Linked DNA regions of Polyangium mundeleinium. The main gene of each other region encodes a partner of the protein of the gene in region 2 in a complex. Links are inferred from orthologs where the notes say so. Each region holds a gene or a part of one and is shown on either strand. Other genes may lie near its edges. The genes, in order: pheT and pheS.

What was found.
Region 1: the proteins of pheS (region 2) and pheT are in contact, whole or in part, in a crystal structure (PDB 6P24), measured with the Escherichia coli proteins. The link is inferred for Polyangium mundeleinium from one-to-one orthologs.

What each region holds. Positions count from the first base shown.
Region 1 is NZ_JAQNDO010000001.1:5,177,169-5,192,168, forward strand. What follows is about bases 5,149-8,238. They hold pheT (phenylalanine--tRNA ligase subunit beta), read right to left. Parts: upstream 7,883-8,238; coding sequence 5,414-7,882; downstream 5,149-5,413. Other genes in these bases: POL67_RS20690 (CapA family protein), read right to left, coding at 5,149-5,155; POL67_RS20700 (DUF4340 domain-containing protein), read right to left, coding at 8,009-8,238. Also shown: POL67_RS20675 (PilZ domain-containing protein), read left to right, coding at 1-331; POL67_RS20680 (hypothetical protein), read left to right, coding at 358-783; POL67_RS20685 (ATP-dependent DNA helicase), read left to right, coding at 783-2,876; more of POL67_RS20690, read right to left, coding at 2,873-5,148; more of POL67_RS20700, read right to left, coding at 8,239-9,088; POL67_RS20705 (GldG family protein), read right to left, coding at 9,110-10,951; POL67_RS20710 (ABC transporter permease), read right to left, coding at 10,962-11,699; POL67_RS20715 (ABC transporter ATP-binding protein), read right to left, coding at 11,706-12,866; POL67_RS20720 (hypothetical protein), read left to right, coding at 13,326-14,426; POL67_RS20725 (GAF domain-containing sensor histidine kinase), read left to right, coding at 14,527-15,000.
Region 2 is NZ_JAQNDO010000001.1:11,335,927-11,350,676, reverse strand. Bases 11,911-14,750 are described here. They hold pheS (phenylalanine--tRNA ligase subunit alpha), read right to left. Parts: upstream 13,946-14,750; coding sequence 12,875-13,945; downstream 11,911-12,874. Other genes in these bases: POL67_RS44675 (ASKHA domain-containing protein), read left to right, coding at 14,700-14,750; rpmI (50S ribosomal protein L35), read right to left, coding at 14,340-14,537; rplT (50S ribosomal protein L20), read right to left, coding at 13,962-14,315; POL67_RS44695 (ATP-binding cassette domain-containing protein), read left to right, coding at 11,911-12,884. Outside these bases: POL67_RS44745 (hypothetical protein), read right to left, coding at 1-285; POL67_RS44740 (diacylglycerol/lipid kinase family protein), read left to right, coding at 476-1,411; POL67_RS44735 (CBS domain-containing protein), read right to left, coding at 1,424-2,074; POL67_RS44730 (acyl-CoA desaturase), read left to right, coding at 2,240-3,202; pyrG (CTP synthase), read right to left, coding at 3,195-4,886; POL67_RS44720 (fumarylacetoacetate hydrolase family protein), read left to right, coding at 5,202-6,110; POL67_RS44715 (hypothetical protein), read right to left, coding at 6,107-6,601; POL67_RS44710 (hypothetical protein), read right to left, coding at 6,610-7,143; dacB (D-alanyl-D-alanine carboxypeptidase/D-alanyl-D-alanine endopeptidase), read left to right, coding at 7,278-8,801; POL67_RS44700 (sigma-70 family RNA polymerase sigma factor), read right to left, coding at 8,953-10,680; more of POL67_RS44695, read left to right, coding at 11,517-11,910.

The DNA.
Region 1 (15,000 bases), 6.2 Mb from region 2 along the record:
CAAGCTCGGGCGTCGCGCCTCGACGCGCCGTCCATTCACCGAACGGGTCGTGTTTCGTCGCGGAGAGCGGGAGGTGCACGGCTTCGCGCTCAACATCAGCCTGGGTGGGTTGCGCGCGATCCTCGACGAGCCCGTGGGGCTCGGCGACTGCTTCGACGTGAGTCTCGGCGACGAGGGCTCGCGATCGGGACGGGTCGTCTGGATCCAGGTGGAGCTCGGCGGCGCGATCGTGGGCGTCGCGTTTCTCGACGCGGCGACCGTGGCGCGCGAGGCCGAGCCACCTCTTGACGTTTCTTCACGAAGTTGCGAGCCTTGGGCCCGGTCCAAATAATCTGGGGGGCCCGGAACGATCGGACGATGCCGACGCCGGCCGAAGTCAAAAAAGCTTTGATCGCCGCAGGGTTCGAGGTGTACCGCACGCGCGGTGACGTCGTGCACGTCGCCGAACGCGCGCGGGAAAACCTCATCATGGACTCGGGCGTGCGCGTGCACGCCGGCGAGGTCGCGGTGGCCCTCGTGCTCCGCGCGCAGCGCACCGATTTCCCGCACGACCCTGACGACGACATGTTCGAGCGCGCGCGCGCGCTTGGCGTCGCCGCGCGGGAACGCGGGTATCACGAGGTCGGGACGCAGGTCACGCGCCTGCCGGATCCGAGTGACGAAGAGCGCACGCTCGATAGCTGGTTCGAGGTTTCCTTCGAGAAGCGCGTGGCGGGGCTCGACGAGGCGATGATCGAGGTCGGCTTCGCGCTCTCGCTCGAGAAGGCGGCGTCGCGGTCGTAGTGAGCTACGACGACGACGTCGAGGCCGACGCGGGGCAAGAAGAGCCAGCAAGGGAAGGGCGTGCGCGGCGGCTGCTCGGACCGAGCGGGCCGCTCGCGCGGGCGTTCGAGGGCTACGAGGATCGCGAGGGGCAGCTCGCGATGGCCGACGCGGTGGAGCGCGCGCTCGACGAGGATCGCGTGCTGCTCTGCGAGGCGGGCACGGGCACGGGCAAGACGCTCGCGTACCTCGTCCCGGCGATCCTGAGCGGGCGCAAGGTCGTGATCTCCACGGCGACGAAGGCGCTCGAAGAGCAGATCTTTGCCAAGGACCTGCCGCTCGTGGCCGAGTACCTCGGCCTGCACGTCTCGGCCGCGCTCGTGAAGGGGCTCGGGAACTACCTCTGCCTGCGGCGCTTCGACGAGCTTCGGACGAGCCCCGAGGCGCACCACGAAGCGGGCGTGATGCGCTCGTTGCCGGTCGTGGAGGCGTGGGCGCGCGAGACGGAGGTCGGTGATCTCTCGGAGCTCGTCACGCTCGCCGAGTCGGATCCGATCCGGCGCGAGGTATGCTCGTCGAGCGAGACGCGCATCGGATCGGCGTGCCCGTTCTTCGAAAAATGCTTCGTCACGCGCATGAAACGTGAGGCCGAGGAAGCGCGCGTGCTCGTGGTGAACCATCACCTCTTCTTCGCGGATCTCTCGCTGAAGCTCGGCCGCGGCAACGTCCCCGGCGCGGGCGCGTTGCCTCCGTACGACGCGGTGATCTTCGACGAGGCGCACGAGCTCGAGGACATCGCGACCGAGTTCTTCGGGACGCGCATCTCGGGATCACGCGTCGACTCGATGCTGCGGGACGCCGATCGCGCCTTCATCGCGAGCGGGCTCGCCGATCGGATCCTCGGGCGAGGGGAGGGGACCGCGATCGTGGCGCTCGTGCGCGAAGCAGCGGACCGATTTTTCGCGGCGGTCGCGCGTGTCGCCGGCGAGGCGGCGCGCGAGGGGCGCGTGGAGCTGAAGCGCGAGGTGTGGGCGGGTGAGCTCGTGGATGCGTATCACCACTTCGACGAGGCGCTTGAAGCGCTCGCGGGGTACGCGTCGGCGCACGCGATCACGGAGGCGGTCGGGCTCGTGGGCACGCGCGCGGAGACGCTCCGCACGGACGCGGCGAAGATCGTGGATGGCAAGTCGAACCAGGTGACGTGGGTCGAGGTGCGCGCGCGCTCCGTGTCGGTGGGCGCGTCGGCGGTGGACGTCGGCTGGCTCTTCCGCGAAGGCGTCTTCGAGCGGATCGGCGGCGTGGTGCTGACGAGCGCGACGATGACCGCAAAAGCGGGGGGTTCGGGGGCGAAGCTCGGCCCGTCCGAGCGTAGCCCCCGAGCGTCGGACGACTTCCGGTTCTTGCGCACGCGCCTCGGCCTCGACGAGCGCCTCACGGTGCCGGTCGACGAGCTCGTCGTACCGTCGCCGTTCGACTACGCGTCGCGCGCGCTGCTCTACACGCCGCGGGATCTGCCGGAGGCCTCGGATCCCTCGTTCCTCGCGGCGTCGGCGGATCGGATCGTGGAGCTCGTCGACATCGTGGGCGGCGGCGCGTTCGTTCTTTGCACCTCCAACCGTTCCATGGTCGCGCTCGGCCGTGCGCTCGCGGGCCGGGTGCCGGGGCCGCTCATGGTGCAGGGGCAGGCGCCGAAGCGGATGCTGCTCTCGAAGTTCCGCGCCGCGCACCACGCGGTCCTCGTGGCCACGATGAGCTTTTGGGAGGGCGTGGATGTGCCAGGCGACGCGCTCCGGCTCGTGGTGATCGACAAGATCCCGTTCGCCGTGCCCACGGATCCCGTGGTCGTCGCGCGCTCCCAGGCGATCGAGCAGGCGGGGCATTCCCCGTTCGCGACGTACACCGTGCCGCAAGCGGCGATCACGCTGAAGCAAGGGTTCGGCCGGCTGATCCGAACGCGGCAGGATCGGGGGATCGTGGCGATCCTCGATAGGCGGGTGCGGACGCGCGGCTACGGCGCGCTCCTGCTCGACGGGTTACCGCCGGCCGCGCGCACCGAGCGCATCGATGAGGTGAAGGCTTTTTGGTCGAGGCTTCTGGCGGAGGATTCCGCCTAGAGCGCGGTGAACGTGCGGTGCCCGAGCGTGACGCCGAGCGAGGAGACGCCCGAGGCCACGTTGGTGAAGCGCACGTGGCTCCAGTTGTTCGGCGCGGGGATCTCGAAGCCGTTCAAGGCGTAGATCGAGCTCTTCTCCCAGCGGATGAGGCTGAAGTCGTCGATGAAGATGCGCGCCTCGCCCGTCGCCGGGGGCGAGGTCCTGAAGTAGAAGCGCGCGCTCGTCGCGTTCGAGGCGGCCGTGACGTTCACGATGAACTGCGTCCAGCCGTACGTGCTCGCGGTCTTCGTGTACGAGTCGGTCGTGCTCAGCGTCGTGCCGCTGTCGCTGTACATGCGCGTCGTGAGCGCGAAGGGGCCTGCGTTGTCGCCGCGGATCCAGCCCGTGATCGTGAGCTTCGAGCCGCCGGGGAAGGACACGCGGTTGTTGTTGAAGACCGTGATCTCCGTCGAGTTCGACGCGTTCCGCAGCATCACGAGGGCGCCCATGCCGCTGCGCACGACGCTGTTCTCCACGTAGCGGACCGTGCTCTGGTCCCACGCCCTCCCTTCGCTGAAATCGCCGTCGACGTCGGAATCCTCGAAGTCCCCGTTGATGAGCAGCTCGCGGCCCCACTCGACCGTCGCGCTCGCGCTCGACTTCACGTACGAGAGCGAGTCCGAAGGCGCGTTCCGCGTGAACGCGATGGGCCCGGTCGTCTGGCTCGTGACGGGCGCGTTCAGCGACTGGTTCGTCGTCGACGTCGTGTACTGCGAGGTCGAGCGGAGCGCGACGATGCGGTGCCCCGTGGGGAACACGACGGCGCCAGAGAGCCCGTCCGCGATGTTCTGGCCGGCCGGGTTCTTCGGTAGGTGCGTCGAGAGGTGCCCGAAATGCCGCCCCGTGCGCGCGAGCCCGTCGCCCGCGAGGAGCTTCGGTACGTAGCCCTCGATGCTGATCGGGATGAGATCCAGCCGCGCGACGTCGAAGCCGCCGCCCGCGAGCACGTCGACGTCCGCGATCGCGAGGATCGACTGGAAGGTCTCGTGGACGTCCTGATCGAAGACGAAGTTGCCGAGGGACATCAGCACGAAGCGCGGCGTCCCGCCCACGTTCACGAGGCCGATGCCCTGCGCGGTGTGCGTGTGGTGGGCGACGACGATCCCGGCTCCCCGGTTCGCGAGCGAGATGAACTTCGAGCGCATCGAGTTCGAAGGGAACTCGCTGTACTCCACGCCGCCGTGGATCATGGGGATCGCGAAGCGCTCGGGTGTCTCGGCGTCGATGAACGCGTTCATGTTCGCGTTCGACGCCTCGAGCGCGCCCGCCTTGTCCGGATCACGGGCGACGAGCAGGTAGTCGAGCTCCGTCGAGCCGTCGGAGACGAGCTCGCTGAAGCCGAGCAGCGAGAGCGGCACGTTGTTCAGCGTGCGGAAGATCGTGGTGCCCTCGGCGTTCGTATCGTTCGAGCCCACGCCACACCAGTCGAGCCCCGCGTTCGAGACGTGGAGCATCGAGTCGGTCACGCCGGTCGTGAGGTAGTCGAAGATGTGGTTGTTCGCGAGGTCGACGCCGTCGATGCCCGCGTACGTGAGACCTGCGAGCGTCTCGGGGTACGAGAAGAACGTGTAGTCCTTGTACGGATGCGGCGTGCTCGTGTCCGAGGTGATCGGGGACTCGAGGTTGACGACCGTGTAGTCCGCGGACGAGAGGGCGTCGCGCACGTAGGAGAAGATCGCCTGCGCGTCGGCGGCGCGGCTCGCAGGGCGGATGAGGTCGCCCGCCTCGCCTTCGATGCCGTCGGCGTCGAGGTCGGTGAAGCGGCGGCCGAGCATGGTGTCGCCGCCGAAGATCAGGCGCACGCGGCCCGCCTTCGTCGGGTTCATGGAGATCGTGCCCGTGCTCGTGATCGTCTCGCTCGTCGGCCGGTGCAGGTCGACGGGGATGATCTCGCTGTAGTGGCCGGAGGCGGTGATCTTGAGCAGCACGTTCCGGCGCTTGAGGCCCGTGATCGTGAAGCCGCCGGACGCGTTCGTCGTCGCCGTCTTGCCCGCGTTCGTCACGCCGTCGCCCCAGGCGAGGACGGTCACCGTGGCGCCCGTGATCGCCTGGCCCGCGCGGTTCTTGATCGTGCCGCTCAGGCTGATGGTGGTCTGCGCGTACGTCGTGTCGAACGTCGCTTCGCTCGTGTCGAACTGGTAGGGCTGCGCGTGCGCGATCGCCGGCGCGAAGGCGCTCGTGAGGCCGAGCCACACGAGCCCTGCCCGAAGGTGTTTCCCAGTGATGTGGGTCTCCGCCATGGTCCTCCGTCCCGTCCTTGAGGGGTCGACAGGGGACCAGAGAGCGCTCGCGAGGAGGGAAGGGCCAGGTTCGCCGCGAGCGCTCGCGGGCCCCGATAGCAAATTTCAGTGTTTTCCGGGTGGACCGAGCCCGTCAATCGTTGCCGGCGAGAACTCTCGTTCAGGGGCCGCCCACGCTACGGCCGCACGCGAAAAGGCGTCCGTCCGCGCAACGCGGTAGGAATTTTGTGGACGTGCTGCAAGGAGGAGGGACGGAGCTCAGGCGCGGAGCGTGGCGCCGAAGCGGGCGTGGACGGTCTCGACGACGGACTTGTGTCGCCGGTCGACTTCCTCGTCCGTGAGGGTGCGCGCCTGCTCGGGGGCGGTCGCGGCGCGCGGGTCGCGATAGACGACGTGGAAGGCGAGGGAGCGGTGGCCCGCGGGGATGCTGCCGCCGCGGAAGAGGTCGAAGACCTCCACGGACTCGCAGAGCTCACCGCCGGCCTCGCGGATGGCCGTGCCGACCGCGCCCGCCTCGACCTCGTCCGAGACGACGAGCGCGATGTCGCGCGTCGCGGCGGGCAGGGTCGGGATCGGGCGGTACTGCGGGCGCGCCGCGCCGACCTCGGCGAGGGCGCGGAGATCGAGCTCCACGATGACCGCGGAGCCATCGAGGTCGAGCTTGTCGACGACGTCGGGATGCAGGACGCCGAACGCGCCGACGACGCGCCCCTTCACGAGGATCTGCCCCGCCGCGCGCGGGTGCAGGTACGGCGCGCGTGTCGCCTCGGGCTGGTGCGCGACGTCGGCCTTTTCGTGGGTGACGCGCTCGACGATCTCGAGGGCCACGCCCTTCGCGTCGTACACGTCGACCTCGACCGGCTTTTGCAGCGGCGAGCGACGGTAACCGGCGAGCACCGCGGCGAACGAGGGGGCTTCGTCGGCGAGCGGCGCGCGCGTGGGATCGGCGAGGAACCGCGCGCCAACTGTGAAGAGACGGATGTCGGGGACGCCATGCCTGCGAGCGCGCCGCACAGCTTCGAGCAGGCCCGGGAGCAACGACGTGCGCATCACGGAGCGGTCCTGCGTGAGCGGGTTCAAGAGGCGGAACGGCGCTGGCGGCAGGCCGAGCGCTTCGATCTCCTCGGGCGAGACGAAGCCGTACGTGATCGCCTCCGAGAGCCCCACGGAGACGGCCGCGCCGCGCACGCGGAGCGAGAGGTCGAACGCGTGGCGCGGGGGCTGCGGCCGCAGGGCCGGGAGCACCGTCGGCACGGTGCCGAGGCCACGCACGCGGACGACCTCCTCGACGAGATCCGCCTCGCCGGCGATGTCGGGCCGGTGCGAGGGCGGGATGACGTCGGCATACGCTTGTTCGCCTTCGCCGTGCGTGCCGCGGACCTCGAAGCCGAGGCGCGTGAGGATGTCGGTCGCCTCGGGGAGCGGGACGTCCGTGCCGAGGAGCGCATTCATACGCGCGGCGCGCAGGCGCACGGGCTCGCGGGCCGGGATCTTCGCGCCCGCGAGGATCGGCTCGCGCGCTGCTGCGCCGCCCGCGAGCTCCGTGAGCAGCGTGGTCGCGTAGGCGAGCGCGTCTTCGAGCGAGCCGTGATCGACGCCGCGCTCGAAGCGGTGGCTCGACTCGGTGTGCATGCCGTGCCTGCGCGCGGTGCGCCGCACGCTGCGCGGCGCGAAGTAGGCGCATTCGAGGAGCACGCGCGTGGTGCTGGCGTGGATCTCGCTGTTCGCGCCGCCCATGATGCCCGCGAGCGCGGTGGGCCCCTCGGCGTCCGCGATCACGAGATCATCCACGTCGAGCTTGCGATCCTCGCCGTCGAGCGTCTTCAGGGGTTCGCCCGGCGTGGCGCGGCGCACGAGGATCTGGCTGCCGCGCACGTCGTTCAGATCAAACGCGTGCATCGGCTGCCCGTACTCGAGCAGCACGAGGTTCGTCACGTCGACGACGTTCGAGATCGAACGAACGCCGAGGCTCTCGAGTCGGTAGCGCAGCCACGTGGGCGAGGGGCCGATCGTCACGCCGAGCACGAGGCCCGCGCCGTACCGCGGGCAACGCTCGGTGTCGTCGATCCGCACGGACACGTGGCGCGACACGGTCTCGCCCTCGGCGAAGCGCGCGGGCGCCTTCGGCGTGGGCTTTTTCCACGGCAGGTTGAAGAGCGCCGCGATCTCGCGGGCGAGGCCGATGTGGCCGAGCGCGTCCGGACGGTTGGGGGTCAAACCAAGGTGGAGGATGTAGTCGTGCACCTCGGGCATGGCCTCGCGGAGCGGCGTGCCCGGCGCGGCGAGGCCCTTCGGCAGGATCAGGATCCCCGCGTCCTCGTCCTTGCTCGCGACCGCGGAGAGGCCGAGCTCGCGCTCGGAGCAGAGCATGCCCTCGCTGACGACCCCGCCGATTTCGCGCGGCGTGAGCGTCATGTTCACGGCCGGCAGGTGCGCGCCGAGGGGCGCAAACGCCACGAGGCCGCCCGGCTCGGGCACGTTCGGCGCGCCGCAGACGATGCGCTGCTCGGCGCCGCCTCGGTTGATCGTGACGAGCTTGAGCTTCGCTCGCGATGGGTGCGGTTCGTAGGCCTTCACCTCGGCCACGACGAGCGTCTTCGTGCCCTCGCCGAATTCGGTGATCGCCTCGACCTCGATCCCGGCGTGCGTGAGACGCCGCCCGATCTCCTCGGGAGAAGCATCGAGACCGGGGATGAGCTCGCGAATCCAGCGGTAAGAGGCCTTCATGACCTCTGCGGCCTAAAACGCATGAAACGTCCGGTCAAGCTTTCTCGACCGGGGCCACAAAACGGCGAAGGCTCCTTCTCGGGTCGAAAAGGAGCCTTCGTCTGTCCGGAACCTACCGGGCTCGGTTTATTCGAGCTCGGGAGGCGCGTCGTGGCCGTGGCCGTCGTCCGCGCCGTGTTCGTCCTTCTTTTCGTCCTTCTTCTTGTCGTCGGACTTCTCGAACTTGGCGCGATCCGCCGTGGCCCAGTCGCCCGACCACGACGAGATCACGTAGACCGTGCCGTCCCCGCCATCCTTCTGGGCGAAGCGGCTCGATCCCTTGCTCGTCTTGCCGACCTTGACCGTGATGTCGCCGGCGTTGTCCTTGAGCTTGATCTGGACCACGCCGCCGTTCGCCTCGGCCGCGTCGATCCCGGCGTCCGATTTCTCGTCACCGAAATCCTCGGCGGTCAGGGACTTGAAGGCGCGCAGCATGTCCTTGACCTTGGCCTCGTCGAACTTCTCCCACTTCTTCTCGGGCTTCTCGAGCTTCTTGTCCTTGTCGCGCTTCGCGTACGAGCCCGCCCACTTCTCGTCGTTCTTCGAGAAGCTGAACTGGCCGTTCGTGTTGGTCACGGACACCTGGATCACGTTCGCGTCCTCGAACTTGAGGATCGACGTCTCGCGCCAGTTCTTGACCTCACGCGTGTAGAGGAAGTTCGAGTAGCCGCCGACCACCCACACGCCGTCCTTGCCGCCGACACGCGCGAGCTGGCCACGAGAGCCGCTCTTGCCGAAGTAGGCGTCGAAGATCTTGCCGTCGCCCTTGTAGGCGAGGACGTGGACGCCCTTCTCGTCGTCGAGCTCGTACTGCTTGTAGGTGCCCGTGCCGCGGTCGATGCTCTCCTTGACCTTGATCTCCTTCAAGTTGTCGAGGAGCGACCGCACGTTCGACGCGTTCGCCTTGGCGGACACGGGAGCCACGAGCTCCCATGCGTCGCCCTTCTTCTCCAGCGTGACGCTCGATTTGTCGGCGTTCTTGATCTCGATCTTGGTGATCGCCTCGACGTCCTCCTTCGAGGGCGCGAGCGCCGGGAAGTCGGCCGTCGCCGCGGTCGCGGAGTGGGCCGACATCTCCTTCTGCTTCGTCTGCCTCGTGGCGTAGAGGCCGCCGCCGAGGGCCGCGAGGACGCCGATCGCCACGTAGATCTTGTATTCGGTCTTCATGGGTTTCCTTCGTCTTCGTCGTCAGTCGAGTCGGATGGATTCCCGCGCGTTCTCACGCCGCCACCAGCGGAAGAGGCCGAACGCCGCGAAGAGCAAGGGGCCGAAGAGCGTGAGCGACCACTGCACCCGCGTCTGCGTCTTCTTGCGCTCGAGGCGGTACTCCTCGGCCTTCTTCGTCGCCGTCGACTCGTCGTCGGTCGCGTCGATCTTCGGCGCTTCGATGTTCGCGTACGTGAGCTTGGGCTCCTGAAGGAGCTTCGCGCTCGTCGCGATGAGGTCCGAGTCGCCGCTCATCCAGTCGAGGACGTTCTTGAACGCGAGGATCGTCGCCGTCAGGTAGTTCTGGGCGTACGGCATCGAGAGCATCTGCAGATCCTCGTCGCCGCCCATGCCGCCCATCATCATCATCTGCGGCGGCATCGGGGGCGCGTTGCCCGAACGCGCGTAGGGGTTCGCGAGGAACTGCGAGGCGCTGATCACGAGCAGACGGCTCTTGTCCTTCGACTCGGCCGCCGTCTCGATGCCTTCACCCGCGCCGCCGAACGCGCTCTTGATCTTGCCCTCGAGCGCGACGGCCATCGCGCGCTGGCCGTACTCGCCCTTCGGCTTGGCCTGCGCGGAGAACTTGAGGTCGATCGCGTCGGAGGTGTCGATCGTGCTGCGCGGCGTCGAGCGAGCGACCACCTTCATCTGCGCGCCCGGCTGCTTCTCCGGGTGCGGGACGAGCGTCGACGGGAAGGGGAACGCGAGCTCCTCGATGCGGAAGAAGCCGGCGAACGACGAGTCGAGCGTCTGCTCCTTCTCGTCGAGGCCGTCGACGTGCTGCGCGTGCGCCATGCCGTAGCCGATGATGCCGATGACCTGGCCGGTCTGCGTCGGGACCGCGATCCGGACGGGGCGACCCCAGTCCATGATCGCTTCCTTCTTCATCTCGACGCCGTAGCCGTCGAGCAGTTTGTCCAGGCCGTGGAGGTTCAGCTCGGCCTTCATCGCCGCGTCGGAGGCCTTGAGGTTCACGGCGCCCGCGACCACCACGACCGACTTGTTCCCCTCCATGAGGAACTGATCGATGCGGCGGAGCTCCTTCTCCGTGTAGTCCTTGCCGGGCTGCGTGATGATGATGCCGGCGAGCTCCTTGTTGATCTCGGCGTCGCCGTTCTGCAGGTCGACCTCCTCGATCTTGTAGAAGGGCAGCGCCTGGTCGAGGATCCCCTTCATCGAGGGACCGCCGCCACGGCCGGGCTGCGCCGCCACGAGGTTCGTGTCGGTCAGCTTCATCTCGTCCTTGCCCGTGATGACGCCGTACTTCTGGTAGACGTTGTCGGCGCGGTCGCGGAGCTCCCGGATCTTGTTGGTGATCCAGAATTCGAGGCCCTGCGACTGGTCCGCGGACAGGATCGGGATAGCCTCTTTTTCGCTGCCGTACTTGAAGGCGATGCCCATGAAGCCGCGCGTGATCGTGGCCTGATCCTGGCCCGTCTCGCTGCCCTCACCGAAGGCGGCTTCCTGCAGGCCCGCTTCCTTTGCGGCCGTGCGTTGCTCCTCGGTCTTCGGCTCGACGAGCGTGTACTTGAACTTGCCGTTCGAGCCGCGCTCGTACTCGTTCATCAGGTCGACGAGGTCCTGGATGAAGGCCTCCTGCTTGGGACCGCCGCGCGTCACGTAGACGTCGACCTGCAGGTCTTGCTTGAGGCCCTCGGAGACGAGGCGCGCCGATCCCTTCGACAGGGTGAACCGCTCGTTCTTCGTCACGTCGATGCGCTTGTTCTGGATGAACGCGATGACGTTCACGACGACGAGGATCGCCGCGACGAGGACGAGATAGACGCCGGTAGCCGCTCTGGCCTTGGTCTTGCGTTCCATGGCCTTCCTCCTACGCCCACTTCCGGCGCTCGAGCGCGCGGAACGCCGCCATCAGGCAGCCCACCGCGATCGAGGCGAAGTAAACGATGTCACGGGTGTTGATCATGCCCTTCGCGAAGGGCACGAGGCGGGTGTCGAAGCTGATGAACGAGATCGCCTCGCGCAGCCAGGGCGTCGGCATCTTGTCCGCCACGCTGCCGACCATGTGAAGCGCGAAGAGCACCACGAAGGTGATGAAGAACGCGACCGTCTGGCTCTCCGCGAGCGCCGAGATCAGAAGGCCGATCGAGACGGCCGCCGCGCTGTAGAGCAGCAGGCCGAGGTACCCCGAGTAGACCGGGCCCATGTCGAGCGGCCCGAGATCCCAGGGCTTGAAGAACATGAGCAGCGGGTAGAGCAGCGTCGAGGCGACGAGCAGGAGCACGAGCCCCCACGCCCCGAGGAATTTGCCCAGGATCACCTCGTGATCCTTCACGGGCAGGGTGATCAGCATCTCGAGCGTGCCCGAGCGCTTCTCCTCCGCGAGGAGGCGCATCGTCACGACGGGGATGATCAGGAACGACAAACCCCGCGGCGCCTGCGCGAAGATCTGCACGAGCGAGGCCCGGTCCTGCTGCCAGAAGCCGCCCCCGAACTCGAAGAACACGAAGCCCAGAAGGATCAGCCCGAGGCAGATCACGACGTAGGCCAGCGTCGAGTCGAAGTTCGAGCGGAACTCGCGCTTCGCGATGATGAATGTGGTGCCCATCGGCGTTCAGCCCTTCTTCTTCTTGTCGTCCTCGTCGGACTCGTCTTCGTCCTCGTCCTCGTCGGACTCATCCTCGTCGGACTCGTCTTCGGCGGACGTGTCCTCGTCCTCGTCCTCGTCTTCGGCGGACGCCTCGGCCTCGTCCTCGTCGTCTTCGACGACGGGACGGCCGCGATCACGGCGCTCGTCGTTCTTCGTGAGCGCCTTGAACACGTCCTCGAGCTTCTGCGCCTCCCGACGCATCTCGAGCATGAGCCAGCCCTTCGAGACGATGAGCTGGAAGATCTCTGCGCGGATGTCGCCGTCCTGCGCGCCCGCGAGCTGGAAGCTGTGCGCGCGATCGTCCGTCGGCAGCTCCACGACGCTCGTCACGCCGGGCAGCTTCTCGAGGGCCGCTTGCACTTCCTCGGCGCTCGGCGCCTTCTTCGCGGGGCCTCCCTCGAAGACGCGCTTCTCGTGCACCTGGACCACGTAGCGGACGCGGCCGCTCTTCGCGCGGATCTCCTCGAGCGGCCCGTCGGCGACGATGCGCCCCTTCGAGACGATGATCGCGCGCGCGCACGCCTGCTCGACCTCGGACAGGTTGTGGGTCGAGAGGAGGATCGTGCGCTCCTTGCCGATCTCCTGGATGTACTTGATGACCTCGGCCTTCTCGTTCGGGTCGAGGTCGCTCGTCGGCTCGTCGAGGATGAGAATGGGCGGGTCGTGCACGAGCGCCTGGGCGAGGCCGACGCGCTGCCGGTAGCCGTGCGACAGGTCGCGGATGTCCTTGCCGAGGCTCGTCGCGAGGCCACAGACCTCGACGATGTTCTTCATGCGCTTCTTGAACGTGGACGTCTCGAGCCCACGCATGTCCGCGACGAAGGTCAGGTACTCCCAGACGCTCATTTCCCCGTAGAGGGGCGCGCGCTGGGGCAGGTAGCCGATCTTCTTCCGGACCTCGAGGGGATCGTCGAATACGTCGTAGCCATGCACCCGCGCCGTCCCGCCGGTGGCGGAAATGAAGCAGGTGAGAATACGCATCGTCGTGGACTTGCCGGCGCCGTTCGGGCCGAGAAAGCCCACCACCTCCCCGCGGTGGACCTCGAAGCTCACCTTGTCGAGCGCGCGAAACGCCCCGTATCGCTTGGTGAGCCCATTGGCCTCGATCATCACGTCGGTAGACAATCCGACCTCCTTCGGTAGAGCGCGCACCTGAGCGCCCTTTGTCGCTGCACGGTAAAACCAGGTGAGGGTCCGCCAGAGCCGCACGGCGGCGCCCCCTCGGCTCGGGATCTCGCGATCTTGACGATCTGGCCCGAGCGAACGGCGCGCATCCTAGCGGTGGGCGGATCCGTGTCAACGCCATGGTGACGTCGATCGCGCGGCCCAAACCCCCATCGAACGGCTTTATTCCCGGTCCCATGTCCCAGGTTGTGTAGTCCGGCGTACTCGATGTGGGCAGCAGACGCGGAAGGGACGAGGTGCGGGAAAGGGGCGGCGGGGCGGGAAGACGCGGGCGGCGCGGAAGCGGCGAGGAGGGCGGAGGGAGCCAGGACGTTCGGACCGACGGGCGGGGCGGAGGGGGCGGTGGTAGCCTCGGGGCATCTTTCTTCGGCGCGGCGAGCGGCGAGCAGGAGGTCCTTCATGTCCCTTCGTAAGCAGTGGTCTGTTCTGGGTACGAGCGCGGCGTGCGCGTTCGGGCTTTGTGTCCTTCTCTCGACGGCGTGTCGGGGCGACGGGATCGCCCAGCCAGCGGGGGGGCCGGCGGGCGGCGGGGCGACCGGCGGCACAGGCGGCACAGGCGGCACAGGCGGCACAGGCGGCGCGGGCGGCGACGGCGGCGACGGCGGCGCCGGGGGCGCGACGTGCGACGGCAAGGAGGTGACGATCGAGCAGATCACGAACGCCAAGGCCGCCGGCGCGGTCGGGAAGGGGACACCCGTGCGGGTGAAGGGCGCCGTGGCCATGAGCCACAAGTTCCTCGTCTCGCAGAGCAACGCGGGCAACTGCCTGTGGGGCGTGTTCGTGTCGGCGCCCGGCCTGACGGAGACGAAGGAGTACTCCGGGGTGATGGTGCTGAGCTACGGCGTGCCCGCGGTGATCCCGCCCGGCGGCAACAAGGCGTACTGCCCGAAGCTGTCGAACTACTACGAGGGCGATCCGCTGCCGGGCGACGCGATCCCGGACGACGTGAAGCCGGGCGACACGCTCGACATCACGGGCGTGGCCGATTCGTTCCTGCTCGCGGCCTGCGCGAACGAGATGAACGGGAGCAAGGTGCCGCAGACGCAGATCGCCTTCACGTGCGCCGTGACGCGGACGGGGACGGCGCCGGTGCCGACGCCGCACGCGTTCACGGACGCGGCGGAGGTGGCGAAGCTCGGCTCGACGACGGACGCGGACTTCCACAACGCGTGGGGCGGCGTGAAGGTGCGGGTTTCGAACGCCAAACCCGTGCCCCAGCCGAACCCGGCGCCGATGGGGATGGGCGAGGTCGTGGTCGGCGATTTCGGCGTGATCAAGCTCCAGGACTCGAACGTCGAGATCGGCGACAAGATCTATTACCGCGGCTACGATAAAAACGCCTGCTACGGGGCGCCGGTGTTCTCGGACGTCAATATGACGTTCAATGCGATCGACGGCTTCCACTACCTCAGCTATTGCACCTGGGGCCTGCAGCCGAACGGCAAATGCAGCGATTTTGATCCGAAGAGCGAGGACTGCGGCGGCTTGACCTGCCCGTAGTCGGGCGTCGCCCCGAGCGGCCCTCGGCGCGCGCGCGTCGCTGAGGGCCGGCGCGTATCTCTTTCGCCCACGCCCCGATTCCGAGTACGCTCGGAGCATCATGGCCGCCCGCCGTACGACCGCCACGACAAGGCCGAGCCCCTCGCTCCAGGCGCTCCTCGGCCTTTCGGGGCTGCTCGCGCGCGGAAAAACCGGCGGCCTGCTCTCCGAGGCCCTCGCGCTCGTCCTCGAAGGCGTGGGCGCGCAGCGCGGCGCCGCCTACGAGGCCACCGAGGACGGACTCGAGCTGAAGGCCGACGTGGGGCTGCCCGCGACGCTGCGCGCCTACATCGGCACGTTCGCGAGCGCCGAGGTGCCCTGGTTTCCAGCACAGACGGCCGCCAAGAAGAGGCGCGTCACGACGGAGATGGATGCCGTCACGGCGTTGGCGGGGCGGATCGATCGGGAGCTCGTGAACAGCGCAGGCTGGGGCACGATCCTCGCCGCGCCCATCCTGATCGGCAGGGACGTGCTCGGCACGCTGGTCGTCGCTACGCCGTCGGCGGAGATGCTGTCGCCCGAGGCGCCGTTCGTG
Region 2 (14,750 bases):
GTCGTCGAGCCCTTCGGCGCACGACGGCAGCTCCCGAAGCTTGCTCACGCCGGCGTCCCCCTTCGCGGCCTTTACCTCTTGTTCGAGTACGACGCGCGCGATGCGACGCGCCTCGGCCTCGCCGACGGTCTCCTGCGCGGAGCCGGACGCGAGCGCGCGCCTCGCCCCGCCGAGATCGCCTTGCTCCGCGGCGCGCAGCGCCGGGCCTCCGCCGCAGCCTGCAGCGAGAGCAAGGACGAGGAGACTTCCAAGGGCGCGCGGGAGTTTCGTGCGGCGAGCGATCATCGGGCGTTCCTTTCGAGCTACCTGACCTCGCCCCGACTCGCAAAGCCTTCCGTGGCCCGCGCGCGCTCGGCCCTTTCCCCCGCGCCTCCGGTGCGTCACCCTGCGCGCTTCGGGGGGCTCTTTTGTCTCCCGAACACGCCCATCGCGTCCGCGCCCCTACAGGCCTCGGCGTCGCGAGGGCCTTCCGTTCATGCGTTTCGACGTCATCGCCAACATCACGGCTCGCCTCTACCGCCGACGGCCCTCGCTCCTCGACGACGTGAGGCGCATCTGCGCGGGCGTCGCCGAGGTTCATCCCACCACGCAGGTCGCCGAGCTCGACGCCGTCTGCGCGCGGATCGCGGCGCGTGGCACGGACCTCGTGATCCTCTCCGGCGGGGACGGCAGCTTCATGGCCGGCGTCACGGCGCTCGCGCGGGCCTTCGGCGAGGCCTCGCTCCCGCGCCTCGCGCTCCTGCCCGGCGGCACCGTCGCCACCGTCGCGCGGAACTTCGGCATGCAGGGGGATCCCAGGCGGCTGCTCACGCGGCTCCTCGCCTCCCGCGCGCTCGCCTCGCGACGCAGGGCCACGCTGCGCGTGCGCGAGGCGCGCGAGGGCGCGGAGACGACGCGCATCGGCTTCATCTTCGGCACCGGCCTCGTCGCGCGGTTCTTCGACCTCTACTACGCGGATGGCGCGCGCGGGTACGGCGGTGCGGCACGGATCGCCGGCCGGATCTTCGTCGAGTCGTTCGTCGATGGTCCGTATGCACAGCAAGTGCTCACGCCCATGCCGTGCACGATCGAGGTCGACGGGCATCGCCTCACCTCCGATCGCTGGTCGCTCGTGTGCGCCTCCGTCGTGCGTGACCTCGGCCTCGGCATGCGCGTCAACCACCGCGCGGGCGAAGACCTCGATAGCCCGCACCTCGTCGCGAGCCCTCTGCCTCCTCGCTCGCTCGGCCCGCGCGCGCCGCTCGTCCTTCTCGGCAAGCCGATCGGCGGCGCAGGCGCTTTTGATGATCTCACGCGCTCGTTCGTCGTGCGTTTCTCGCCCGAAGGGCCCTACGTGCTCGACGGCGACGTGCTGCGCGCCTCGGAGGTCACGGTCTCCGCGGGCCCGCCCATCGACGTCGTCACGCTCTGATCCACGCGGTCGTCACGCACTCCGACGCGTTGGAGCCTTCCTCGTGGCCGCGCCTTTGCGCGCGTGCGCCTTCACCGAGACCTTCGGCACGATCTTCGTCGCCATCCCCTTCTTCGATGCGATCGTTTTCGCCCCTCGTGTCGCCGTCGCCGTCGCCGCGCTCTTCGCCGTCCCTTTCGCGAGCGAAGGCCTCGTCCTCGTCCTTGCGGACGCACGCGCCACCGGCTGCTTCGCCGCTCGCGTGATCTTCCCGGCGCGAAGCGCGTCTCGCGCCATCGCCATGAAGTCCGCGTCGGTCACGATGCCGAGCAGCCGACGCGACTCGTCCACCACGGGCAAGCAGCCGATCTTCTCCGTCAGCATGAGGTCCGCCGCGTCGGCTGCATCTTCGTCGAGGCCGATCGTGTCCACCGATTTGCGCATGACCTCGCGGACGCTCGCCTTGCGTTTCCGTTCGAGATCCTGATCAGCGGCCGGCTTCTTCAGGATCGACTCGGAGGCCGCGACGATGTCGCGGTGCGACAAGATGCCCACGAGGACGTCGCCATCCAGCACGGGCAAGTGACGCACGCGCTCGACGGTCATGAGCTCCTCGGCGAACGCGAGGTTGTCGTCGGGCTCGAGTGTGGTCACCGGCGTGCTCATGATCTCTCGCACCTTCACGCGATCCTCCTTCTCCCGCGCGCGCCGTGCGCACTGCGCAACACGATGACGCGCGACGCGCTGCACCACGCGTCACGCGTGCATCTCGTGAGCCACACGTGTGCATGACCGAATCGTGACGGGACGCAGGGCGACGGCTGAAGAGCGCATGTGACAGTCGGCCTCGTGCAAACGGTCCCGGATTCAAAGCCCTCCATCACGGTTGTCGCCGGCTCGAAGTGGTCGCTGTCCGAGCTCTTCCACGTCGCCGCGCTCGTCGCGATGCACGTGGGCCTCGTCATCGCGTTCGTGCGTGGTCCGACGTGGCGCCTCGTCGCGCTCGCCTTCGCGACCTACCTCGTGCGCATGTTCGCGATCACGGCCGCGTACCATCGCTACTTCTCGCACCGCAGTTTCAAGACGAGCCGGCTCTTCCAGCTCGTGCTCGCGTTCCTCGGCACGACGGCCGTGCAGAAGGGGCCGCTCTGGTGGGCCGCGGCGCACCGCGTTCACCACAAGCACTCCGACACCGAGCGCGACGTGCACAGCCCCCTGCGTCGCGGCTTCTGGTACGCCCACCTCGGCTGGTGGATGGGTCGCAACCACCAAGAGACGCGGCTCGATCTGGTCCCCGATCTCGCCGGGTATCCCGAGCTCCGCTGGATCGATCGCTACCACGTGATCGGATCGGCCGCGCTCATCGCTGCGGTCACGATCCCCTTCGGCTTCGACGGCTTCCTGTGGGGCTACGTCGTCTCGACGGTCGTGCTCATGCACGCGACGTTCACGATCAACTCGCTCGCGCACGTGTGGGGATCACGCCGGTACGCGACGAAGGACACGAGCCGCAACAACGCGTTCCTCGCGCTCCTCACGCTCGGCGAGGGCTGGCACAACAACCACCACCACTACATGTCGAGCGCGAACCAGGGCTTCTTCTGGTGGGAGATCGACATCAGCTTCTACGTGCTCCGCGCGCTCGAGAAGCTCGGCCTCGTGTGGGATCTGCGCCGTCCGCCCGAGCGCATGCTGCGCAAGGATCTCGTCGCGGAGGTGGGCGAGCGCGCGCCGCTGCTCCTCGGCAAGGAGACGTCGAGCGAGGAGGACGTCGCGCCCTCGCTCGCTCGTACGGCGACGCGCGTCAGTTGACGGTGGACGAGCTCTTGGCGGGGCCGGGCAGCGTGCCTTGCGCCCCGCTGACGCTCTCCGTCCGCGGCTTGCGTTGCTCACGCTGACGCTCGACGGCGGCGCGCACGAAGCGTGAGAAGAGCGGATGCGCCGCCTGCGGGCGGCTCTTGAACTCCGGGTGGAACTGACAGCCCAGGAAGTAGGGGTGATCCCGGAGCTCGACCATCTCCACGAGGCGCTGGTCCGGCGAGGTCCCCGAGAGCACGAGGCCGCCCTGCGCGAGCGCGTCGCGGTACTTGTTCGACACCTCGTACCGATGGCGGTGACGCTCGCTGATCGACGTCGCGCCGTACGCCTCGGCCGCGAGCGAGCCTCGCTCGAGGACACACGGATACGCGCCGAGCCGCATCGTGCCGCCCTTGTCGAGCACGCCCTTCTGGTCGGGCATCAGGTCGATGACCGGATGCGCCGCGTTGCGATCGAACTCGGCCGAGTTCGCGCCGTGGAGCCCGCCGATGTGCCGCGCGAACTCGACCACGGCGAGCTGCATGCCGAGGCAGATGCCGAAGAACGGCACCTTCTGCTCACGCGCGTAGCGGATCGCTTCGATCTTCCCCTCGGTGCCGCGGTCGCCGAAGCCGCCGGGCACGAGGATCGCGTCGAGCGCGCCGAGCAACTCCGCCGCGCCCTTCTGCTCGATCTGCTCCGAGTCGATGTACTCGAGGTCGACGCGCACGTCGTTGTGCAACCCGCCGTGCACGAGCGCCTCGTGCAGCGACTTGTACGCGTCGCGCAGGTGCACGTACTTGCCGACGACGCCGATCTTCACGGTGCCGCGCGTGGGGCGCTTGAAGCGCTCGACCACCCAGTGCCACTGGGAGAGATCCGGCTGCCTCGCCCAGATGTTGAGCTTCTCGGCGATCTTCTCGTCGATGCCCTCGGCGTGCAGCACGATCGGCAGCTCGTAGATACATCCGACGTCGACAGCCGCGATCACGCAGTCGACCTCGACGTTCGAGAAGAGCGAGATCTTCTCCTTCATGCCGCGCGAGAGCGGCCGGTCGCAGCGGCAGAGCAGGATGTCCGGCTGGATGCCGATCTCGCGCATCTCCTTCACGGCGTGCTGCGTGGGCTTCGTCTTGAGCTCGCCCGCGGTCGCGATGAAGGGCACGAGCGTCACGTGCACGCTGACCGCGTTCTGGCTGCCGCACTCGACCTTGAGCTGACGGATCGCCTCGAGGAACGGCAGCGACTCGATGTCACCGACGGTCCCGCCGATCTCGACGATCGCGATGTCCACGCCCTCGGCGGCCGCGCGGACGCGGTGCTTGATCTCGTCGGTCACGTGCGGAATCACCTGCACGGTGGCGCCGAGGTACTCGCCGCGCCGCTCCTTCGAGATGACCGACTCGTAGACGCGTCCGGTCGTGAAGTTGTTCTGGCGCGTCATGCGCGCGAGCGTGAAGCGCTCGTAGTGGCCGAGGTCGAGGTCGGTCTCCGCGCCGTCATCGGTCACGAAGACCTCGCCGTGCTGGTACGGCGACATCGTCCCGGGATCGACGTTGATGTACGGATCGAGCTTGATGTGGGTGACGCGCAGGCCACGCGCCTCCATCAGCGCGCCGATGGAGGCGGCGCCGAGGCCCTTGCCGATCGAGGAAACCACCCCACCCGTGACGAAGACGAATTTGGTCCGCTTGCTCATGAACCGCCGCTCCGGCCCCGCGTGGGCGCATCTCTTCCGAGCTGCGCTCGGTTGGTTTTTCCGTACGCTGTCGGGCAGCTCTGCCCGCTTGGGGCAAACACGCTGTCTGAGCACGTACGGGGGTTTGGGGATGCATCACTCCGCTCGATGGAAGTGACGCCCCAAGCGTCAACCAGGGCGCAGTCTAGGCGTCCAGGGTGGCGCGTCAACGCGCGAGCCACCGAAGAAATAACAGCCTTTTTCCCGCGTGAAAGCCGCGACGCACCCAGCGAGGGATGCTAACGTGGTCGATCCTGGTGCCGAGGCGCCTTGCCGATGCGTCTTGCCCGTGTCCTCCTTCCGTCCTCGCCGGTCCCGCGGATCGCGCTCGAACGTGACGGCTGCCTCTACGACGTCGCCGAGCTCGAGCGGAGGCGCGCCGAACCCCTCCTCGACGAGGACGAGGGCTTGTCCACCGCCGAAGATTTTTTCGCGCGCGTCTTCTCCGTCGGCGGCGCGGGCCTCGATGTCCTGGACGATGCGCTCTGCGCTGGCGAGCGCCCCACGGAAGCGAGGCTCTGGCCCGACGAGCTGCTCTGGCTGCCGCCTTGCTTGCCCGAGCGCGCGCTGCTCGTGCAGCTCGTCGGTACGGCCGACGGCGAAGAACCTCGCTACCACCTCGGCAACCCGCGCGGATTGTTGGGGCACAAGCTATCGGTCGCCTTCCCGCCGAACGAGCCGCGGCCCGACGTCGAGATCTCGATCGCAGTGCTGCTTGGCGATGAGCTCCGCGCCGCGACCGTGGACGAAGCCGAGCGCGCGATCCTCGGCTTCACGATCCTGCTCGGCTGGGTCGCGCGTGAACAGGAACGAACGAGCGGAGCTTTCCGCGCGCGTGACTTCGCCGCGACGCTCGGCCCCGTGCTCGTCACGAAGGACGAAGCCGGCGCGCTCGACGACGCACACGTCCGCCTGCGCGTGGGCGGCGTGATTGAAGAGCTCGCGCGGCCTGCTGCGCCGGCGCTTTCGTTCGCCGAGTCGCTCGCTTTCGTCAGCCGCCACGTCACGTTGATGCCGGGCGATATCGTTGGTGCTCCACCGATCGAAGGGAGCAGCGAGGCCGCACGGCGCCTCGGCCTCACCTTTGGCGCGACGCTCGAAGTCGCGGTGGATCGTCTCGGAAAGGTCGCGGCGCGGCCCGTGCGCGGCCCCGAGCCGCCGCCGTTTCGCCGCGTGAAGAGCTAGAACCGGCCGACGAGCCCGAGCCCGGTCATGTTCGGCGCCACGATCGGCACCGGCATGATGAACGCGCTCTGCTCCGCCTCCGCGGGCTTCGGCGCGACCGCCTCGGTCTTCATGATGATCCCCTCGGCGACGAGCGCGAGCCCGCCGATCTGCGCGAGCCCTCCGAGCCCCGTCAGAAGCCCGCGCAGCCAGATCGACCCGGAGCAATCGGTCGACGTGGGATCCCCGCACTTGTTCTCGGCGATCGCCATCCACGGCCCGACGATCGGGATCTTCAACGACTCCGCGCCCGGCGCGTCGGGCCAGCTCGTCGCGGCCACGAAGCCGACGCCGTAGGCGATCGCCGTGAGCGCGAGCCCGCCGCCGATGAGCTTCGGCCGCACCGACGACGGCGGATACCGCGGCGCCGGGGCTTCTTCCGTCTCCTCGGCGAAGCTCTGCGAAGAGCCGAGCAAGAGCGCGAGCGTGACGAGGATCGAGGCGTGCTTCATTCCGCGCGTCACTTCTTCTTCGGCGGCGTCGCCGGGGCGGGCTTCGCGGGCAGGTTCACCGTGTACTTCACGACCTTCGGATCACCCTCGAACGGCAAGCAATACTCGCCGATGAACGAGCGCTTGATGCACTGCTCGACCGGCGTCCCCGCGAACGGCGCGCCGACCTCGACATCGGTGATCTTGCCGATCTTGCCGTCGAACGTGACCGACACCGGGCCCTCGCCCGTCGGGCCGTTCTCGACGACGGTCGCGCAGTTCGTGGCCTTCGACTGGCCACGCTTCAGCGCGATTTCCATCTGCTTGATCTGGTCCTCGTTGAGCTTCGCCGGCTCGGACGCGCCGGTCCACTTCGTGTCCTCGGCGGTGTCGCCGGACGGCGTTTCGCTTTTCGCGCTGCTCTCGTCGGTGGACTTCGTCGGCGGTTTCTCCCAGGTGGAGTCGTCGCCGGCTTGCTTCGGCTGAGCGCCACCACAGGCCACGAGCAGGATGGAGATCGAGAGCCCCAAGGTGAGGTGCGAGGTCGAGGTGTGAAGAGCCACGGTCTTCTCCGGTCCCAAAGAGAGGAGCGAGTTTGACTCGACCCTAGCAAGGTCTCGTGCTGTCCGCACAATGAAAGCCCTCGTCTGCCCTCGTCGGATGCGCGCGCCCGACCCGGACGTTGTAGGAAGCTCCCATGCACCAAGGCAGCCGTCTTCGCCCCACGCTCGCCGGCCTCGCGCTCCTCGCCCTCACCGCCTCGGCGCGCTCGGAGGTCCCGACCCCCGCCGCGAGCCCGGCGTCGGCACCGGCAGAGCGCCCGAGCGCCGAAGCAGCGGCGCGCCCCCGCGCGTCGATCGAGGCAGGGCCGATGCTGCAAGCGATGGAGAAGCTCGCGGCGGACGTAAAGGGCTGGGGCGGGACCGTCGGCGTCGCCTTCGCCGACGTGGGGACAGGGGAGACGGTCGCCGCGCGTGACGGGCATGTTGCCTTCAACCCCGCCTCGAACGCGAAGCTCGTGACGGCCGCCGCGGCGCTGCGCCTGCTCGGGCCGGGGCATCGCTTCGTGACGGGCCTCTACGGCAAGCTCGACGGCGATCGCGTCCCGGAGCTCGTTCTGCGCGGGCAGGGGGATCCTTCGCTCGACGGCGGGGCGCTCTGGCCCATGGTGCGCGAGCTCGTGACCGCGGGCGTGCGACGCGTGGGCGCGATCGTCGTCGACCAGAGTTACTTCGACGATCGTTTCGTGCCGCCGGCGTTCGAGGAGCAGCCGAATGAATGGGCGCCGTTCCGCGCGCCGGTCTCCGCAGTCGCGCTCGACGAGAACACGGTGACGCTCTCGGTGCGCGCAGCGGAGAAAGGCAAGGACGCGCAGGTGCGCGTCGATCCGATCGGCTTCGTGGACGTCGTGGGGACGGTGCGGACGACGAAGAAGGGGGATCCGGAGAAGATCACGCTCGAGCTCTCGCCGAAGGGAGATCGCCTCGTCGCGCGCGTAGGCGGCCATCTACCCGAGAACTCGCGCGTCGTGCGCGTTCGGCGGCGCCTCGACGATCCGCGCCTCGTGCCGGGCCATGCGCTGCGCGCGGTCCTCGCGTCGGCGGGCATCGAGGTCGAGGGCGCCGTGAAGCTCGGCGGTGCCAAGGAAAAGCGCCTGCTCGCGTCGCATCGATCGCGCCCGCTCGGCGAGCTGCTCGCGCTGCTTGGGAAGGACAGCGACAACTTCTATGCCGAGATGATCTTCAAGGCCGTCGGCGCCGAGAAGAAGGCGCGCCCGGGCACGGCCGAGGGCGCCGCCGAGGTCATCACCGCATACCTCAAGGAGATCGGCGCGTTCGAGGAGGGGATGGTCGTGAAAAACGGCTCGGGACTCTTCGACGCGAACCGCATCACGCCGCTCGGCACCACCGCGCTCCTCCGCGCCGCGTATCGCGACGTGACCATGGGCCCCGAGTTCCTCGCGCACCTCGCGGTTGGCGGCGCCGACGGCACGCTCCGCGGGCGCTTCAAGAACCTCGGGGATCGCGGCATCGTCCGCGCCAAGACCGGCACCTTGAACGCCGTCGCATCACTCTCCGGCTACGTGCTCGGCCCTCCGGGCCGCGCGCCGCTCGCGTTCTCCATCTACGTGAACGGCATTCCCGGCAAGGTCGGCCAGGCGCGCGGCGGGATCGACAAGGTCGTCGAGGCGGCTGCACGTGCCCTCTGGAAGGACCGGTAGCTCGAGAGCATCGCTTGCTCAGATCGCGCACGCCGTGCCCGTGCGTGATGACACGAATGTCATACCCCCTCGAAAGCCAAAGGCCACGTGGAGGGTTTTTCCACGTGGCCTTTGGTGAGGCGGGTTGTGCGGGGGGTTGCCCCGCCGAACCTCAGTAGTAGTCGCGCATCTGCTTGCGGATCTTCACGAGCGCCTGCTCCTGGAGCTGGCGGATGCGCTCGCGCGACAGGTTGTACTTGTCACCGATCTCCTTGAGCGTGAGCTCGTCCTCGTCGTCGAGGCCGAAACGCCAGCGGATGATGCGCGACTCGATCGGCGTCAGCGTGGTGAGCAGCCGCCGGACCTCGTCGCTCCACTTGCGGTTCGCCAGGTGATCGAACGGCGAGAGCGCGTTCTCCTCCTGGAGGAAGTCGATGAACTTGCGCCCGTCCTCGTCGCCGACCGGGCGATCGAGGGAGAACGGCGTCTCGGCGTAGAAGTCCTTCACCTTGTCGAGCTTCTCGCGCGGGACGCCGGTCTCCTTTTCGAGCTCCTCGATCGTCGGCTCGTGGCCCGTGCGCGCGATGATCGCCTGGGTCGCGCGGGCGACGCGGTTGTACGTGTCGAGCATGTGCACCGGGATGCGAACCGCGCGGCCCTTGTCGGCGAGGGCGCGGCTGATCGCGTGCCGGATCCACCACGACGCGTACGTCGAGAAGCGGTAGCCGCGGTTGTGGTCGAAGCGCTCGACCGCCTTCATGAGGCCGATGTTGCCCTCCTGGATGAGGTCGATCAGCGGCAACCGGCCGCGGTTGTAGCGGCGCGCGATCGACACGACGAGACGGAGGTTCGCCTTGACGAACCGGTTCTTCGCGTCGTGCTGGGCCTGGAACGTCTTCTCGACCCGATCGAGGTAGCGCTTGTACGACGGCGACATCGGCAGCGTCGGGCGCGGCGGCCGGATCGGCGCGCCTTCCTCCGTGTCGGCGATCGTGTCCTCCTCGAAGTCCGGCTCGCGCACGAGATCCCGCGCGATGCTGCTGGCGCGCGACATCCAGAGGCGGTCGGAATCCGGCAGGCGGATCACGGTCGCGAGCTCGTTCGTGAGCTGGCTCCAAGCCTTCTCGTGCTCGGGCGCGAGCTTGTACTTCTGCTTCTTCGCGATCTTCACGAGCTTCTGCAGCTCTTCGATCTGCGGCGCCTTCACCTCGTCCTCACCTGCCTTCGCCACGTCCTCGGCGAGCGCGTCGAGCACGAACTCGGCCGCGGGCAGGTACGAGAGCAGCGCGACCCAGTGATCGATCTCCGTGCGCTCGACGGCACGCGCGGTCTCGAGCTCCTCCTCGGGGCCCATGACCGGGTGCAGCGCCATGTCGCGGAAATACCGCGCGAGCATGGAGTCACCGCCGCCCTCCTCGATGTCCTTGAGCTCGCGGTCCGCGTTGGTCCGGGGAGAATCCGGCCGGCTGAGCGGCGTAAACTCGAGGTCGATGAACTCGGCCGTCGTCGGCTCCGGATCGTGCATCTCGGGCCGCGGGCGGATGGCGGCGGCCTCTTCCGCGGCCGCGCCTTCGTCATCCAGCATGCCGATGTCGATGTCCGACGCGGCGAGCGGCTCCTTGGCGAGCGGCGCGGCGGGCGTCTTGCTGCGCGCGTCGTCGAGGTGCGCCTCGTCGTCGACCGGCGCCTGCGTTTGCTCGGGCTCCTGGCCCTTCGGCCGGCGCTCGATCGTTCCGCTGCGACGAACCGGGCGTGCATTCGCGACGGCGGCACCGCGGCGACCGGGCGCGCTCCCGCGGGCGGGCTTGGGGGCCGAGGCGGTGCGCGTCGTGGAGCCCGTCATCGCGGCCTTGGTGGAGGGGCGGTTGGCATCGGGGCGGCGGGCGGTCGACGTGCTCATCTTGCTCTTCGTTGCGGTGGAGGGTTTTTCGTTCACTTCTTCGGAATCACCCTTTCGAGAGTGGAAGCTCTCGGCCGGGTCAAGGAGGGATCGGTCCGGGCTCGTCGGGGTTTCGAAGCTCGCCATGGCTGGGCCCTTGTTCCCGCTGCCCGATAGGGGGCTGAACGGGGGATTGTGCGGTTTGATTCCGGTGGATCCTCTCCGAGAAGAAATCGGCTGGCTCGGGCCGCCGTTCACGGATGCAATGCTGGAGACTGGATCGCTCGTCTTCTCGATGAATTCTGCAAATTTCATGCCGTCATCGGTGTATGTTCCCGAATTTCCCGGTCCCGGGCCGGGCCTTCCGCCGGCCGGCATGCTAGGAGCATCCTCCGACGAGGCATGCAGGGAGGCCGGCTCCCCGTCATGCGAGGCGGTGGGCGATGGACTGCCTCGATGGCGGTGTGCTCCCATGCTTGCGCGCTCCGTTGTAGTCGATGATGCCGACTGAGAACACGTCCAGTCGGGCATTCGTCGTGCGTGTCGTTCACGAGCTCCGCCGCGATCGGCGAAACTGTTGGATGTTTTCTGGGGCTACCCTGGTGCAGGCGATAGCCCATGGAATCTTGGCTTCGTGCGCTGGCCTTCTCGGACAGGCGCTGATGGGTAGGCAACTTGCTTCCTTCAGCGCCCTTGTCGACCCCCGCGACGCCCTGCATCATCCGATTTTTCTGGCTTCTATCGGTCTCGGGGCGTCCCTTGTAAAGACTGCAGCGAGCACCTTCTCCATCTACGGCCAGAAGCGTGCTGTCTTTCAGGTCGGGAACGCAATTCGGCGTACGATCACCGCCGCGATCGTGCTTCAAGGGCAACCGCCGAGCGCGGCCGCCGCCTCCCTCGCTGCGATCACCGTGCGTATTCGCGACGTCGAGCGTGGCGTCGATGAAGGTGTGCTCGCGGCCGCTCGTGCGATTGCACACCTCGTTCCGCTTGCTGTGGCGCTTCTCTGCCTGTCCTCGCGCCTCGCGATCGCCGCACTCCTGCTGCTCGCGCCGTTCGCGCTGATCCTGGCCTTCGCGCGGCGGTTCGTTCGGGGGCATCACGCGCGGTCGGCGCGCCTCGCAGAGGGCCTGCATTCCGCTGTAGACGAGCTGGTACGGCATCTGGATCTATGGCGAACGTATGGAGCCGCCCGGCGCGTGCATGCAGCGCTGGGAAGGGCAGGGGACGAGGCCGGTCGGTCCGCCGCGCGGGCCGAAGCAACGCGAGGCGCGATCTCGGGGGCGAACGAGGTGCTCGCCGCAGCCGCTTTGCTTGGCGTCTGCGTGTGGATCGAGCGGTCGCAGCCGTCCCTCGGCGATGGGTCGCTCGTTGCATTCGCAGCGGTGTTTTTTCTGACGTATCGGCCGTTGCGGGATCTCGGGGACGCGCGGACGGCGATCGAGCGAGGCGCGGCGTCGCTCGGGTCGCTCGAAGCAAGCGTGCAGGTCGGAGGCGCTGAGGCCGCGCTCGAAGCGGTCGAGGCGGCGAGTGTGCAAGGGGCGCGCAGTCGGTTCCCGCTGGCGCGGCTGTCGGTCGAAGGGCTGCGTTTCGACGTGGGCGGCGTGAACGGGCGGGCTGTGCAGTTCACGGCCGAGCCAGGGCGGATCGTGGCGATCGTAGGCCCGACCGGGAGTGGGAAAACGACGCTGCTCCGGGGGCTGCTCGGGCTCGTGCCCGCGACGGAAGGGGCGCTTCGGTACGACGGGGAGGAGCTGACGCGCGCAGGGGTCGGTCCAGACGAACGGCCGTTCGCGTGGGTGCCGCAAGAGGCGGCGATCGTGTCAGGGACGATCGAGGAGAACGTGGGGCTCGGCGCGAAGGATGCGCCCGCTGCGGAGATCCGGCGCGCGCTTAACGAGGTCGGAGGGCTCGGGCTCGCCGAGGCGCGAGGCGGGGCGAGGATCGCGGCCGGGGGGCATGAACTCTCGGGCGGGGAGCGGCAGCTCGTGGCGATCGCGCGCGCGGTCGCGAGCCATCAGCCGGTGCTCTTGCTCGACGAGCCGACGTCTGGGCTCGATGCCGAGGCCGAGGCGCGCGTGCTCGCGGCGCTCGCGGCGCAGCGAGGCGCACGGACGATCCTGATCGTGACGCATCGGCCGGGGCCGCTCGCGATCGCGGATGACGTGGTCTCGTTCGAGGGAGCGGCGGCCGTCTCGGCCACGACGCTCGCGGCTCAGAACTGAGACAAGAAGCGCGGATCGCTCTCGAAGAGCAGGCGGATGTTCGGGATGCCGTAGCGGAGCATCGCCAGACGATCGAGGCCCATGCCGAAGGCGAAGCCGCTGTACCGCTCGGGATCCAGGCCGCACTGACGGAAGACGTCCGGATGGATCATCCCGCAGCCGAGCACTTCGAGCCACCCCGTGTGCTTGCAGACGCGGCATCCGGCGTAGGTGCCGTCGGCCTGTCGGCAGAAGACGCAGCCGCAATCGACCTCGGCGCCGGGCTCGACGAACGGGAAGTAGCTCGGCCGGAACCGCACCGGCAGGCCCGGGCCGTAGAGGCGCTCGATGAAGGCCGTGATGACGCCCTGGAGCTCCGCGAAGCTCACCTTCTCGTCGACGAGGAAGCCGTCGATCTGGTGGAACATCGGCGAGTGCGTGACGTCGTCGTCGCGGCGGTACACGGAGCCTGCCATCACCACGGCGAGCGGCGGCTTGCGGAGCAAGAACTCACGCGGCTGAACCGTCGTCGTGTGCGTGCGCAGGAGCAGGCCCGGCCCGAGCCAGAAGCTGTCCTGCATGTCCGTTGCGGGGTGATCGGGCGGGAACGCGAGCTTCGTGAAGTTGTTTTCTTCGAGCTCGATCTCGGGCCCGGCCTCGGCGACGAAGCCGAGGTCGCGGAAGATCGCGAGCAGCTCGTCACGAACCTGCGCGATGGGATGGAAATGGCCGCGGCCGAGCTCGAGCCGGCCCGGCAAGCTGAGGTCGTAGGGGAGTCCGCGGAGCTCGGCCTCGCGAGCGGCGCGGGCGATCGCCTTGAGGCGCGCTTCGAAGGCGGCCTCGACCTCTTCTTTGAAGGCGTTGACCCGGCTGCCGACCGTGGCCTTCTGGTCGCCGGGGACGTGGCGCATCAGCGCGAGGACGGCGGTGAGCTCGCCCTTCTTGCCGAGGACGCGGGCGTGTTCGAGGCGAAGGGCCTGCTCGTTCGTCGCGGCCGCGAACGCGTCGCGGTACCGCGTGCCGAGCGCGGACAGGCCCTCCTCGATGGCCTTGATCGCCTGGACAGGATCCGCGGCGCTCACGCCCCGTCCTCCCTGCCTAGCGGCTTCCGCCCGCGAGCTTCACGACCGCGCCGAACGACGCCGGATCGTGGATGGCGAGCTCAGACAGGATCTTCCGATCGAGCGTGACGTTCGCCTTCTTGAGCGAGCTCATGAGGCGGGAGTACGTCGTGCCGTTCGTGCGGGCACCGGCGTTGATGCGGACGATCCAGAGGCGCCGGAAATCCCGCTTCTTCAGCTTGCGGCTGACGTAGCCGTACTCCCACGCGTGGCGCAGGACCTCGACGGCTTGGCGGTAGCGGTTCTTCCTGCCAAGGAAATACCCCTCGGTCAGGTTCAGGACGCGGTTACGACGACGACGGGCTTTGAACCCACGCTTGACTCTCGGCATTGGGCGCTCCTCTCTTGCTCGGGATCAGCGGTAGGGGAGAAGGAGCTTCACACGCCCCTCCATCGCAGTGTCGACGGTGTCGTTCTTGCGGAGACGGCGAAGGCGCTTCTTGCTCTTCTCCTGCATGCAGTGATTCAAGCCGCCCTTGCTCCGGCGGATCTTGCCCGAGCCAGTGACGCGAAAGCGCTTCGCGGCGGCCCGGTTCGTCTTCATCTTCGGCATGATGCCTTCTCGCTCCCGTGAGGGTGCGCTCTGCCTGGCCTCGCTCCGACCGTCGGAGCGCCGTTCGAAACCAAGGTAGATGCGGCGGGGCGAGCTTTATGGCGGACGGGTGCGGGGGTTGTCAAGGCCGCGAAGGTCCCCAAGAGCTAGCCTCCGCAATCCATGCTCGTCCGCGCCACCTTCGAAGAGCCGTCCAGCGACGGATCCCCCGTC